4 regions of the Nonomuraea sp. NPDC001831 genome follow, and region 3 is predicted to be linked to each of the others. Evidence: riboswitches for the same ligand, from Rfam matches in the RefSeq annotation. Region 3 holds a riboswitch; each other region holds the start of a gene.
What was found. A riboswitch is a leader RNA that binds a small molecule or an ion and turns the genes downstream of it on or off. The one in region 3 is predicted to bind cyclic di-AMP.
Positions count from the first base shown of each region.

Region 1: another riboswitch for cyclic di-AMP. It lies ahead of ACFYYW_RS14270 (CHAP domain-containing protein); the one in region 3 lies ahead of ACFYYW_RS11925 (C40 family peptidase).
Region 2: another riboswitch for cyclic di-AMP. It lies ahead of ACFYYW_RS33020 (NlpC/P60 family protein); the one in region 3 lies ahead of ACFYYW_RS11925 (C40 family peptidase).
Region 4: another riboswitch for cyclic di-AMP. It lies ahead of ACFYYW_RS35880 (hypothetical protein); the one in region 3 lies ahead of ACFYYW_RS11925 (C40 family peptidase).

Region 1 is NZ_JBIATU010000003.1:766,329-769,505, reverse strand. It holds gene ACFYYW_RS14280 (glycosyl hydrolase family 18 protein) at 1-659, opposite strand, end outside; gene ACFYYW_RS14275 (luciferase family protein) at 902-1,249, shown strand; cyclic di-AMP (ydaO/yuaA leader) riboswitch at 1,510-1,647, shown strand; gene ACFYYW_RS14270 (CHAP domain-containing protein) at 1,662-2,381, shown strand; gene ACFYYW_RS14265 (TetR/AcrR family transcriptional regulator) at 2,434-2,982, opposite strand; gene ACFYYW_RS14260 (DUF1348 family protein) at 3,080-3,177, shown strand, end outside.
Region 2 is NZ_JBIATU010000012.1:131,996-135,172, forward strand. It holds gene ACFYYW_RS33010 (RDD family protein) at 1-446, opposite strand, end outside; gene ACFYYW_RS33015 (amino-acid N-acetyltransferase) at 532-1,101, opposite strand; cyclic di-AMP (ydaO/yuaA leader) riboswitch at 1,389-1,540, shown strand; gene ACFYYW_RS33020 (NlpC/P60 family protein) at 1,547-2,590, shown strand; gene ACFYYW_RS33025 (LuxR C-terminal-related transcriptional regulator) at 2,720-2,932, opposite strand.
Region 3 is NZ_JBIATU010000003.1:201,377-204,553, reverse strand. It holds gene ACFYYW_RS11930 (NlpC/P60 family protein) at 80-1,006, shown strand; cyclic di-AMP (ydaO/yuaA leader) riboswitch at 1,340-1,503, shown strand; gene ACFYYW_RS11925 (C40 family peptidase) at 1,634-2,116, shown strand; gene ACFYYW_RS11920 (hypothetical protein) at 2,268-3,095, shown strand; gene ACFYYW_RS11915 (M48 family metallopeptidase) at 3,107-3,177, shown strand, end outside.
Region 4 is NZ_JBIATU010000014.1:133,454-136,630, reverse strand. It holds gene ACFYYW_RS35885 (alpha/beta fold hydrolase) at 1-690, opposite strand, end outside; gene ACFYYW_RS35880 (hypothetical protein) at 745-1,452, opposite strand; cyclic di-AMP (ydaO/yuaA leader) riboswitch at 1,628-1,762, opposite strand; gene ACFYYW_RS35875 (DUF5302 domain-containing protein) at 1,928-2,128, opposite strand; gene ACFYYW_RS35870 (MDR family MFS transporter) at 2,176-3,177, opposite strand, start outside.

The DNA.
Region 1 (3,177 bases), 560 kb from region 3:
GTGACCGCCACGTTGTCGGTGGAGGCGTTCCAGGCCAGCGCGACGCTGTTGTTGCTGACGCCGGTCGAGCGCAGGTTGCCGGGCACCGACGGCGGGGTCTTGTCGTCGCCGCCACCGCCGCCGGTGGTCGTCGCGGAGATCTGGTTGCTGTCGGCCGAGCGGTTGCCGGCCGCGTCACGCGCGCGCACGGTGTAGGTGTAGGACGTGTTGGCGCTGAGGCCGCTGTCGTTGTACGTGGTGCCGGTGACAGTGGTGACCAGGGTGCCGCCCCGGTAGACCTCGTAGCCGGTCACGGCCACGTTGTCGGTGGAGGCGTTCCAGGCCAGGGCCACGCTCGTGTCCGTGACGCCGGTCGAGCGCAGGTTGCCCGGCACCGACGGCGCGGTCGTGTCGGTGCCGCCGCCGCCGGAGACCTTCCACAGCGCCGCCACGTTCGGCGGCTCCCAGCCGGGCTGCGAGGTGTGCGCCTGGAGGCAGACGTAGTCCACGCCGTTGTAGGTGACGACCGTGCCCGCCGTGTAGGCGGTCCACGGGGCCCAGGCCGCCGCGTACGCCACCGTGCTGGCGGAGGCGAGCGTCGGGACGGCCACGGCCGCGGTGAGGGGCAGGGCCAATGCCGCCATTCCCGCCAGGACCTTGCTCAGAATGGTGTGTTTCATGTCGCTCCGACATCCGTTGGGGGGTGTGTGGGGAGTGGGATGGGAGACTTCTGGGGAAACTATTAGGAAAGTTTCCTTTAAGTTGTGAATCGACGGTAGCCGCTGCCTGGGGGAGCGTCAATACGTATCGGTCAGGTGTCCGTAACCGTGCCGGTCAGACCCCGGACACGCCCGTTCACGAGGGGATAACGGTTCCGGAACGGGGGCTGACGGCGGGGTGAGCCGTGGCTCAGCATGGGAGCGTGGCAGGAATCTCCGCCTGGCGGCGGACGCCCACGCGACGCGGACCCTACGTGGCCCGCGCGGTCGCGGAGTTACGGTCCTGGCCGTCGCTGAACGTCAGCGGCACCGGTCAGCAGGTCGCCTTCGCCGTACACGGAACCGAGATCCTGCGCCTGGCCGGCCGGGACGAGATCCACGTACGGCTCACCGCCCCCGCCATCGGCCGCCTGGAGCCGTATCTGGGGGCGTGCGACCAGGTCCATGCCTGCCGCGACGGCGCCTGGGTCGCCGTGCAGGTCGACGCCGAGCCCGATCTGGAATTGTTGCTGGCGCTCACGAGCGTGGCGATAAAGGCGCACGTGGCGTGAACCGATTCGGCGCGTAGCGTTTCTCGCACGCAGCGTCGAAATTATTGCCGCCATTTGCCGGGGAATTACTCGCCGGGTAGCTTGGTTGTACCCAGCCGAACGGGGAGTCGTCCCAGGTAGGGATGGCATTGCCTGGGAATTACCCAAGCGGGACCCGTGTTGTACAGAATCGATGCGGACATCTCCGCGTCCGGGCGTCGCACATATACCTTCAGGCCCTTTCCTGGGCCCGGGAAGACGATGCGTCAGCCCTTTGCCTGACCAAGAGACCGCTGAATCCGCCTGTGCGCGGAACCGGGGACCCATGTGTCCAATGGGGTGAATCGGCACCGTGGTGCCGTAGGGCAGCTTCCCGCCCGAACCCGTCAGCTAACCCGGCAAGCGGCACGGAAGCTCAAGGAGTAACACCCTCATGGCCAAGCACCGTCTTCACCGTGCCTACAAGCTCGACCTCGCCAAGATCGCTCTCGGCGCGACCGCCGTCGCCGGCGTGCTCGGCACGCACGCGGCAGTGAACGCCGACGCCACCCACGCCACCGCCCACACCGCAACCCAGACCGCCAAGGTCGCCGGCGTGGCCGCCCAGCCGCGCGTCGCGCAGAACCGCGCCGCCGACGAGAGCGCCAAGGGCAAGGTCAACGTCACCGCCGCCCAGGTGCTGGCCACGGCCCGCGCCCAGGTCGGCACCTCCGAGGACGCCAACGGCGGCGGCACCAAGTTCCAGAAGTGGTACGCCGACTCCCAGCGCGCCGCCGAGACCGCCGCCCGCGACGGCGGCAACCGCGCCATGTACCTGAACGCCCCCTGGTGCTCGATGTTCGTCTCCTGGGTCGGCGAGCAGACCGGCGCCCGCCCGCAGGTCGGCTGGGACGCCTACACCGTGACCCACGCCAAGTGGTTCGCCGCCAACGACCGCTGGGGCACCGAGGCCAGGCCGGGCGCCGTCGTCTTCTTCTCCTGGAGCGGCAGCAAGAGCCTGAACGACATCCAGCACGTCGGCTTCGTCGTCAAGGACAACGGCGACGGCACGATCTCCACGATCGAGGGCAACACCGGCAACGGCAAGGTCGAGCAGCGCGTCCGCCCGACCTCGCAGGTCGTCGGCTACGGCTACCCGTCCTACGCCGCCTGATCCTGCTCTGCCGAAGAGCGCACTCCCCGCGGGGAGTGCGCTCTTTCGCGTCTCAGGGCCGCCGATGCTGGTGGACCAGAACCGCCGCGGCCTGTCCGGCCGAGCGGGCCGCGGCCGGCTCCCCGGAGATCATCGCGGTCACCGTGGCGCCGTCGATCAGGGTGAGCAGCTGCTCGGCGAGCAGGCCGGGGTCGCCGGCTCCCGCCTCCTCGGCGAGCGTGCGCAGGTAGGCGCGCAGGCGCTCCTTGTGCTCGCGCACCGCCATGCGGACGGCGGCCGAACCGGCGCCCAGCTCGGCGAAGGCGTTGGCGAACCCGCAGCCGCGGAAGTCGTCCTCGGTGAACCAGCGTTCCAGCCACGCGAAGACCGCCGGGACGCGGTCGCCGGCGCCCGCCACGTACGCGGTGAGCGAGGCCATCCAGCGTTCGTCGCGCCGCCGCAGATAGGCCACGACCAGCGCCTCCTTCGACGGGAAACACTGGTAGAGGCGTTTCAGCGAGACTCCGGAGGCGGCCCGGATCTCGTCCATGCCGACCGCCTGCACGCCGCGGCGGTAGAAGAGGTCGCCGGCGGCGTCCAGCAACCGCTGCTCGTGATCCATGACACCCCTCCAGGTGCTTGCCGCGGAGAACGCTCGTTCTCTACGCTATCGCACAAGCCGGGAGAACGACCGTTCTCTCGATCGGAGAGGACAGCCCATGACCCGCCCGCCCGTCCCGCCGTTCACCGAGGAGACCGCCCGGATCAAGGTCCAGGCCGCCGAGGACGCCTGGAACACCCGCGACCCCGACCGCGT
Region 2 (3,177 bases), on a different contig from region 3:
TAGCCGGGCTGCGTGTACTGCTGGCCGGAGGACTGCGGCTGCTGGCCGTAACCCTGCTGACCCGAGCCGGCCTGCTGGCCGTACTGGGCCTCCTGGCCGTAGCCCGGCTGGGTGTACTGCTGGCCGGAGGACTGCGGCTGCTGACCGTAACCCTGCTGCTGGCCGTAACCCTGCTGGCCCGAGGCGGCCTGCTGGCCGTACTGGGGCTGCTGGCCGTAGCCCTGCTGCTGGCCGTACTGCTGCTGTTGCTGGCCGTACTGCTGTTGCTGGCCATAGCCCTGTTGCTGCTGCTGACCGTATGGGGGCTGGCCGAAGGCATCGTCCGCCCGGTAGCCGACCACAGTCACGTCCGGGTCGGGCTCACCGGGCCGACGGCCGTGGTGCTGCCCGTACTCGGGGTTCTCGCCGGAATCGTCCTGTGGGTACGGCGGCTGTCCGGTGCTCACCGTGTCACCTCGCTTCGAGTGCGCATGTGGCACGTGTCAGGACACATGCCTGTGCTGCCCAACGTATCGACATAGGTATCAACAATCACCTTTCCAAGTGGTCAAGGTCCGCGTCACCCGATGTCAGATGCAGCAGCATGCGGGTGTTGCCAAGGGTGTTCGGTTTGACGTGTTCCAGATCAAGGAACTCCGCCACACCCTCGTCGTACGAGGCCAGCAACTCGGCGTAGACCTCGGGTGAGACCGGGGTGCCCTGGATGGGGCGGAAACCGTGCCTCGCGAAGAAGTCGACCTCAAAAGTCAGACAGAATACACGCCGCAGCCCCAGATCCTTCGCCTGCCGGACGAGTGCCGAGACGATCCGCCGCCCCACACCCAGCCCCCGGCACGCGGGATCGACGGCCACCGTACGGACCTCGGCGAGGTCCTCCCACAGCACGTGGAGCGCGCCGCAGCCGACGACCTCCCCGTCCCGCTCGGCCACCCAGAACTCCTGGACGTCCTCGTACAGCGTGACCGTGGCCTTCTCCAGGAGCCGCGGACCCGCGCCCGCGTAGGTATCCACGAGACGCCTGATCGCACGCACGTCGGGCGTGCGGGCACGCCTGACCACGACCGCGGTCTCGGGGACTGCCACTTCGGCCACCTGCTCCATGGCTCTCCAGGGTACAGATCTCATTACGGCTCGGCCCTAAATCCCACGTCTCGGGCATCTCATCACATCCCGTGGTCGGGTGAACACGAGCCGACTTGGAGCTTTCCTCCAGACCTCAGCGCCCCGAATGCTGGACAAAAGGTGCAGAAGCCCGCTTCCGTACGGCTACCCACGAGATCACCTTGTGACCCTTCAGTTGTGAAACCTCTACAGACTCGGCAGTTCCGGTTGAGCGTGAACCCGGAGTGCATTAGTGTCCAGCGACGATGTTCTCCGCGTAATGCGCGCGGAAAGACACGCCCAATTCCCGCAAGGGAAGCCGGGGAACCAACGGCGGCGAGCAGCCAGCGCCGCCACTTGGGGTGAATCCGACCATCTCGGTAGGGCTGCTCCGGCCCGAACCCGTCAGCTAACCCGGCCGGCGTCGATGAGAGGAGCTCGGTTGGTGAAGCGGACGCTCGACCGCTCGGGGAAGACGGGGGGCAGGCACGCCCGCCCCCAGGAACAGGCCAGGCGCGCACGCCGCCTCGGCGTCATCGGCGTCACCGTCGCCGCGATGCTGTTCGCCGTCCCCGTCGGTTCCGCCGCCGCCGACCCGAAGCCGTCGCTCTCCGAGCTCTCCGACCAGGTGGAGAAGCTGCACGAAGAGATCGAGACGCTGGCCGAGCAGTACAACGAGCAGCGCGAACGGCTGAAGGCCGCGCAGAAGGCCAACGACTCCGCCCAGAAGATCCTGGCCACCAGCGAGTCCGACCTGGCCGCCAGGCGCGCCAGGGCCTCGCTGCTCGCCCAGAACGCCTACATCACCGGCGGCCTGGACAAAGCCCTGGCCTTCGCCCAGTCCGGCGACCCCGAGACCTTCCTCGACCGGGCCGCGACCACGTACGCGCTCGAACAGCAGCAGGGCGAGGAGGTCAACCAGCTCGCCAAGGCCATGGAGGCCGCCGAGCGGGCCAGGGCCGGCGCGAAGACCCGCATCGCCGAGGTCCAGAAGATCGTCACCGATCTGGAGGCCAAGCGCTCGAAGATCACCAAGCTGGTCACCAAGGTGGAGAGCAACCTCTACCGGCGGGCCATGGGCGAGGCCGGCCGTCCCGGCACCCGGGCCGTACGCGTCAACCTGCCGGTCATCGGCGACGGCAAGGCGGCCCAGGCCGTCAAGTGGGCCCTCACCCAGCAGCTCAAGCCGTACGTGTGGGGCGCCGAAGGGCCGCGCTCCTACGACTGCTCCGGCCTGGTGATGGCCGCCTACCAGCGCGTGGGCATCTCGCTCCCCCACTACACCGGCGACCAGTGGACGGCCGGCACGCACGTCAGCCGTGACCAGCTGCGCCCCGGCGACCTGGTGTTCTTCTACAGCGACCTGCACCACGTCGGCATCTACATCGGCGGCGGCATGATGGTCCACGCCCCGCGCACGGGTGACGTCGTGCGGGTCGCCCCGATCGGCGGGCGGCCGTTCGCCGGCGGCGTGCGCATCGCGGACTGACCGGCGCCCCACACCACCCGGCGCCACATCGCCCAGCCCCACATCGCCCAGCCCCACACCGCCCAGCGCCACTTCATCCAGCGCTGCTTCGCCCGGCGCCGACAGGTGAGCGCCGCCAGATGAGCGCCGCTAGATGAGCTGGCGGCGCGCCGCCCATGCCACGGCCTCGATCGCCGTGGCCACGCCGATGCGGTCGCAGATGCCCCTCAGCCTGCGCCGTACGGTCCGTCCGCTGATGTCCAGCCGCCTGCCGACCCGATCGACGGTCACCCCCCTGGCCAGCTCGGCCAGTAACGCCAAATCCGCGTGGCTCAGCTCAACGCCTTCTGTGAGCACATCCACCGGGAGCCCTCCCCCCAACAGCAGAACTCGGACCTTTCAGGCGAAGCAAAGCCGCTCGTCTCGGTGAAGGTAAACGCATCGCGGAAAGGTCGTCAAGCGCGACAATCGGCGCCCTTGACCAGTGCTATTGACATGATCACTTATATGTGACGTACTCCGCATATGTCGGCACGCCGTGATCAGCTATGAACGGTCCAAACGATCAATTCGGCGGCCCGGTTCCACCTCCGATGAGCGCCACCGAC
Region 3 (3,177 bases):
GCCCCAGGTGTAATCCCTGGGAGGCGACGCTGTGAGGTTTGGCCGGGTGGCGGTGGCCGCGGGTCTCGCGATCGGACTGATGACGGTCCCGATGGGTGCGGCGCTCGCTGATCCCAAGCCCACTCTCAAACAGGCCAAGGCCAAGCTGGACAAGCTCAACGACAAGGCCGACAAGGTCGTCGACCGGTACAACACGGCGACCGAGAACTACAAGAAGGCCAAGGACGCCTACACCAGGCTGAACGACCGCTACAAGCAGAAGCTGCAGACGGTCGCCGACCTCCGCGCCGAGATCATCAAGGTGGCGGTGGACTCGTACAAGCTGGGCGGGGACGTCACCTCCCTGCCTGGCATGGTCGGCGTCAACGACCCCGAGAATCTGCTGGCCGGGCTGGCCATGGCCGGGCAGCTCTCGCGCGAGCGGCTGGAGAAGCTGGCCGCGTTCGACCGGGAGAACAAGGGGCTCAAGGCCGAGCGCGACAACGCCGAGACCGCGCTGGCCGACGCCGACAAGGAGCGGGACGCCGTCCAGAAGGAGCGGGCCGAGGTGCTGAAGCTGGTCGGCCAGCAGAAGAAGCTCCTGGACAAGCTGGGGGCCTACAACCCGGGCAACCCCAACAGCACCGGCATCAAGTACACCGGTCCCGCCTCGGGCAGCGCGGCCGCCGTGCTCAACTTCGCCTTCGCCCAGGTCGGCAAGCCGTACATCTTCGGCGGCACGGGCCCGCGCGGCTACGACTGCTCAGGGCTGACCCAGGCCGCCTGGCGCGCCGCCGGCGTCTCGCTGCCGCGTACGACCTGGCAGCAGTGGGCCTGGGGCGCGAGCCGCAAGGTGGACCTCAAGGACCTCCAGCCGGGGGACCTGATCTTCAGCGAGGGGCTCGGGCACGTCAGCATCTACGCGGGCGGCGGCAAGATCGTCCACGCGCCGCAGACGGGTGACGTCGTCAAGGTCGTCCGCCTCGCCGACTACGGCCGCCCTCTCGTCGGAGCCATCCGCCCCTGACTCGGCCCCGCCCGAACCGGTGTGCGTGACCCCTGAGGCGAATGGGACAAATGGGGCGAAAGCGCCCTGACAATCAGGTGTGCCGGGAAGTGTGAGAAGGGTCACAAATCTGTAACGGAACCCTCGGTTCCAGCAGCGGTTTCACCCTTGACTCCTGTCCTTATCTGATCTTTACAGGCCGTGTCTCCCTTTGCCAAATCTTGACCCCTCGGCGTAGTTTCTGGCGTCGCGGTCAGCAAGCCATGCGCACCGCGGATCGACATCGGAACCCCGATGCGGACCAGAGAGAAATCCAGCGGTCGCCGCCGATATCCCCGTTCAGGCACAACATCGGGTGGCGACCTGCCGAGTCCGTGCAGCCAGGAGGCACGGAGCCGGGGACCCAAAGATCCCGTCATCCCCCGGGATCAGGGGTGAATCGGCGCGTCATCGCGCCGTAGGGCGACTTCCAGGCCCGAATCCGTCAGCTAACCCGGTAGGCGTTCGTGGAAGACACAAGGAGAAATCCTGTCTACCTCCCTGCATAACCCCCGTCTGTCCCGTCTCGCCCTGAGGGGCGTCGCACTCACGATGACCGTGACGGCCGGAGGTGCGGTTCTCCATGCCGTACCGGCCGGGGCGCAGACGGTGAGCGAATCGGCCGTCAGGCTCACCGCGGTGTCCAGCACCGCCAAGGCGGCCACTGCGAAGTCGGCCAAGTCGGCGAAGACCGTCAGGTCCGCGAAGTCGGCGAAGGCCGCGCGGCAGGCGTCGAAGGCCCGCAGGGCCGTCGCCGTCGCCAAGCATCAGGTCGGCGACCCGTACCGGTACGGGGCCACGGGCCCTGGTGCGTTCGACTGCTCCGGACTCGTCCAGTACGCCTGGAAGAAGGCCGGAGTACGACTCCCGCGCGTGACGAACAGCCAGTTCGCCCGCATCAAGCGGAAGGTCTCCTGGCGCAATCTCAAGCCGGGCGACCTGATGTTCTTCAACGGGCTGGGCCACGTCGGCATGTACGTCGGCCACGGCAAGATGGTCCATTCGCCGCGGACCGGCGAACGGGTGCGCATCGACAAACTGGGCGGATGGCGGAAGTCGTCGTTCGTCGGCGCGGTGCGTCCCGGCGCGTGACAACGGGCCCCGCCCGGACCCTCCCCGGTCCGGGCCGGGGCCTGTCGCATGCCCGGGCCCGTGAAGGGCTGGTCTCGTAAAGGGCTCGTCTCGTGAAGGGGCTGGTCTCGTGAAGGGGCCGGGAGGGGTGTGGGCCTACTAGCATCGGGCCGTGTCCTCGCAGGTGCGTCCGTCCCTCCGTGGTCCGCGCCTGCTCCTTTCGGTCCTGCTGGCGGCGGCTCTCGTGGTCGCCGACGCGCCGCCCGCCGCCGTCCTGCCCGCCGGGGCGCGCGGGTTGTGGAGCGACGGCGGTCAGGTGGCCCGCGGCGCACGGTCCGTGGTCGTGGGGCATCGCGCCGACCCCGGCGTGCTCGCCGATCTGGCCCGCCGCGCGGACCTCGCCGGAGCGCGGGTGTCCGCGGTGCTCGGCCGGCCGGTACGCGCGCTGGTCGTCGTGCCGGACTCCGACGCGGAGGCGGCCGGGCTGGCGGGCACGGGCCCGCTGGACGGGCTGGCCGCGGTGGCCGACGGCGCCAGGGTGATCGTCGTGCCGGGCTCCTTCGCCCGGCTCACCCCCACGGGACGCGACGTCGTCCTCACCCATGAGCTCACCCACGTCGCCGCGGGCACCGACCGGCTGCCCGTCTGGCTCTACGAGGGGTTCGCCGACTACGTGGCCTACCGCGACGCCGGGCTCCCCGTCGGGACGGCCGCCGCCGAACTGGCCGCCGACGTACGGGCCGGCCGACTGCCGAGCGAGTTGCCCGGACCTGCGGCTTTCGCCCCCACGGCGGCCGACCCCGGACGGCTCGCGCGGGCGTACCAGGAGGCCTGGATGGCGTGTCGCTTCCTCGCAGACCGGTTCGGTGACGGGACCCTGGTACGGCTCTACCGTGATGCCCGCGTGGCCGGCGTCGATCAGGCGCTCGCCTCCGTGGGGCTCACCGCCGAGACACTGGCGGCACGGTGGCGCGAGTACGTACGAGAGCAGCTCGCGTGAAGGGGAGGCAGATGAGCGAGCGGAACGACCCGCCCCGGGAAGGGGACGAGCCCGCCGGAGCGGTCGCCGGAGTGGCCGACGA
Region 4 (3,177 bases), on a different contig from region 3:
GCCGTGGATGACCAGCGCGGGCACCTTCAGCCCGCCCAGCGCGGACGTGCGGTCGCCCGAGGCCATGATGGCGGCGAGCTGGCGGGCGGTGCCGGCCGGGTCGTGGCAGCGGTCGAAGGCGAGCCCGGCCAGCCTGGTGACGCGTTCGCGGTCCAGCTCCCAGCCGGGGGACCCGAGCACGGCCCAGGTGGTCAGCGCGCCGGCGACGACCCCCTCGCGGTCGGTCGCGGGCTTGGCGAGGAGCACCGCGGCGGCCGCCTCGGTCGGCGGGGCCGCCTGCGGGCTGGGCGTGGACATGATCGAGGTCAGGCTCAGCACGCGGGCGGGGTGCCGGATGGCCAGCGCCTGGGCGATCATCCCGCCCATCGAGGCGCCGACGACGTGCGCGGCGGGCAGGCCCAGGACGTCCATGAGCCCGGCGCTGTCGTCGGCCAGGTCGTCCAGCACGTACGGCGAGGGCGCACCCCATGCGGGCACGCCCTCGTCGTGGAGGTGGGTGGACAGGCCCGCGTCGCGGTTGTCGAACCTGATGACGTGGTGGCCCTGCTCGGCCAGGAGTTCGCAGAACTCGTCGTCCCAGTGGATGAGCTGGGCGCCGAGTCCCATGATGAGCAGCAGGGGCCTGCCTTCCGGGGAGCCGAAGCTCTCGTAGGCGATCTCGATGCCGTTGGCGGCTGCACGCTGGATCACAGCGACCAGAATGTCATTCTGGTCGTGGGGCGTAAAGAGCGGTCTGCCCCGAGATCAGTCGTTGAGGAGCTTGCGCAGACGCTCGCCGCCGAGCACCACGCCGCCGCCGGCCAGCACGAGCACGCCGGCCATCACGGTGCCGCCCATCGCGACGGTCTTCCCGACCTGGCCGCCGGCGGAACCGGCCGCGTCGTCGGCGGGCTTTTCGGCCAGCACCTTGGGGGGCTCGGCCGGGTTGTCGTCGAACCGGCCCCATGCGCCGGTGGAGAAGGCCACGGGGTAGTTCTTCTTGCCCTTGCCGTCGCCCCACTTGGTGATGACGTAGTCGATCTTGATGTGGCCCTGGCCGCCGTTGCCGTCCACGCCGAGCGTGTCGGGGTTGAAGGTGCCGCCGGTCAGCTCGGCGAAGGTCTTGGCGTCGAGGTCGAGCATGACGCCGCGGCTGGAGGGCTCGCCGGGGCCGCGGTCGCCCACGAAGAACGGCATCTTCTTGCCGTTGTAGGTCACGTAACCCTCGGTCATGAGGGGCCAGCTGGGGCTGGCGGCCAGGCCCTTCTGCATGGGCTTGCCGCTGGCGGGCAGGCCGGTGTCGCCGGCGCGGCCGGAGGAGTCGTCCCAGAAGTACGAGGCCTTCGTGGAACCCTTGAGCAGGATCTTCTGGTCGTCGCCGGTGTCGGCGTGGGCGCCGGTGGCGGAGATCGTCAGCGCGCCCATGGCGGACACGGACAGCAGAGCGAGAGAGCGCAGGCCAAATCGAGACATGAAGCAGTGAAGTCCTTCGCGAGGGGACAGGGGGAACGCGCGTGACTACGGTGCGTAACCGGGCAGAGCGCCGAAAAGGTGGTTACGCGGCGCGTGGGGGAAGTCAGGGAAGAGACCGCTCAGCAGGCGGTCGTCACTACACTGTCCGGGGGTACGACGAGGTGGTACATGCGTGAAGTCCTCTCCATCTCGCCTACCGGGTTAGCTGACGGGTTCGGGCGTGGAGATGCCCTACCGGCACATGGCCGGACTCACCCCAATGAGATGGGTCCCCGGTTCCCGACAGGTCGGGATTCGGCGCCAGCTGTCGTCCCTCTCCTGGTAGGGACTACGCCACCAGCTGGTAATTGGTTAAGACCGTACCCAGAGATTCGGACAAATACAAACGAATCGTCATGAACCGGGTAAAGATCTACCTATCATGGCAAAGAGAAAGGGGGCACGGCATGCCGTACCCCCTGCTAAATCGGGCCTTTCAGCCGCCGCTCTTGCGCCTGAAGGATCTTTTACTCGCTGCCGGACCGTGCGCCCCGTGGATCTTCGACGGGTCCACGCCCCTGCCACCCGCGGCCGACTCGGCCTGCTGCCCGCGCTTGCGTTCCAACGCCTCGCGGAACTTGCGCTTCATCTCGTCCTCGGGAGTCTCGCTGACTTCCGGCTCCGGTGTTTCCGCCATGAGGACCTCCTGGTTCTGGGGACATCCACAGCTTCGCACGACGTCGCTTACGACGCGAAACCGGCCTCCACTCTGCTTTCCGCGGCGGGCGCCTGCTCCAGCCGCCTGCCGGGCATCATGACCAGCGCGACCAGGGCGATCACCGCGCCCGCCACGCCCAGCGACGGGATGACCACGGCCGCCGCCGAGGCGTGCGCGGCCGCGAGCCCGTGGACGGGCGCGTCCGTGGTGATGACCGACGTGTACGCGGTGCCGGCCAGCGCCAGCGCCACCGAGCCGCCGATCTGCCGGAAGAAGGTGAGGTTGGCCGAGGCCGTGCCGATGTACCGCGGCGGGACGGCCTGCTGCACGGCCACGGTCAGCCCCGACAACATCGGCCCCATGCCGAGCCCGAGCAGCGCCATCCACCCGGCCAGCAGCAGGCCGTCGGTGCGCACGGTGAGGTTCAGGCACAGCAGGCTGCCGGCTGCCAGCAGGAACGGCGCCCCGACCAGCCACGGCTTGTACGTGCGCGTCCTGGACATCAGCGTGCCCATGAGCGCGCTGCCCGCCACCATGGCCAGCGTCATCGGGTAGATCCTCAGCCCGGACTCGGTGGCGCTGACGCCCAGCGCCTGCTGGAAGTAGCGGGGCAGGAACACCACGCCGGCGTACATGCAGAAGGCGGTGAAGAAGGAGGTCGCGTTGACCAGCGTGTACGTACGGTCCCGGAACAGGTGCATCGGCATGACCGGGTTCGCCACCCGCAACTCGACCAGCACGAACGCGGCCAGCAGCACCAGCGCCAGCAGGATCGGCCCGGCCACGGACGGGGACGTCCAGGAGTTGCCGTCCAGGCCCTTCTCGGTCAGGCCGAGCAGCAGGGCGCTGATGGCCACGCTGAACACCGCGATGCCCGCGTAGTCCGGCCGGCCCCCGCCGCCGGTGCCCGCACGGAACGGCAGCCGCAGCACCACGATCGCGATCAGCACGATCCCGAGCGGCACGTTCACGTAGAAGGCCCACCGCCAGCTCGCGTGGTCGGTGAACAACCCGCCCAGGAAGGGCCC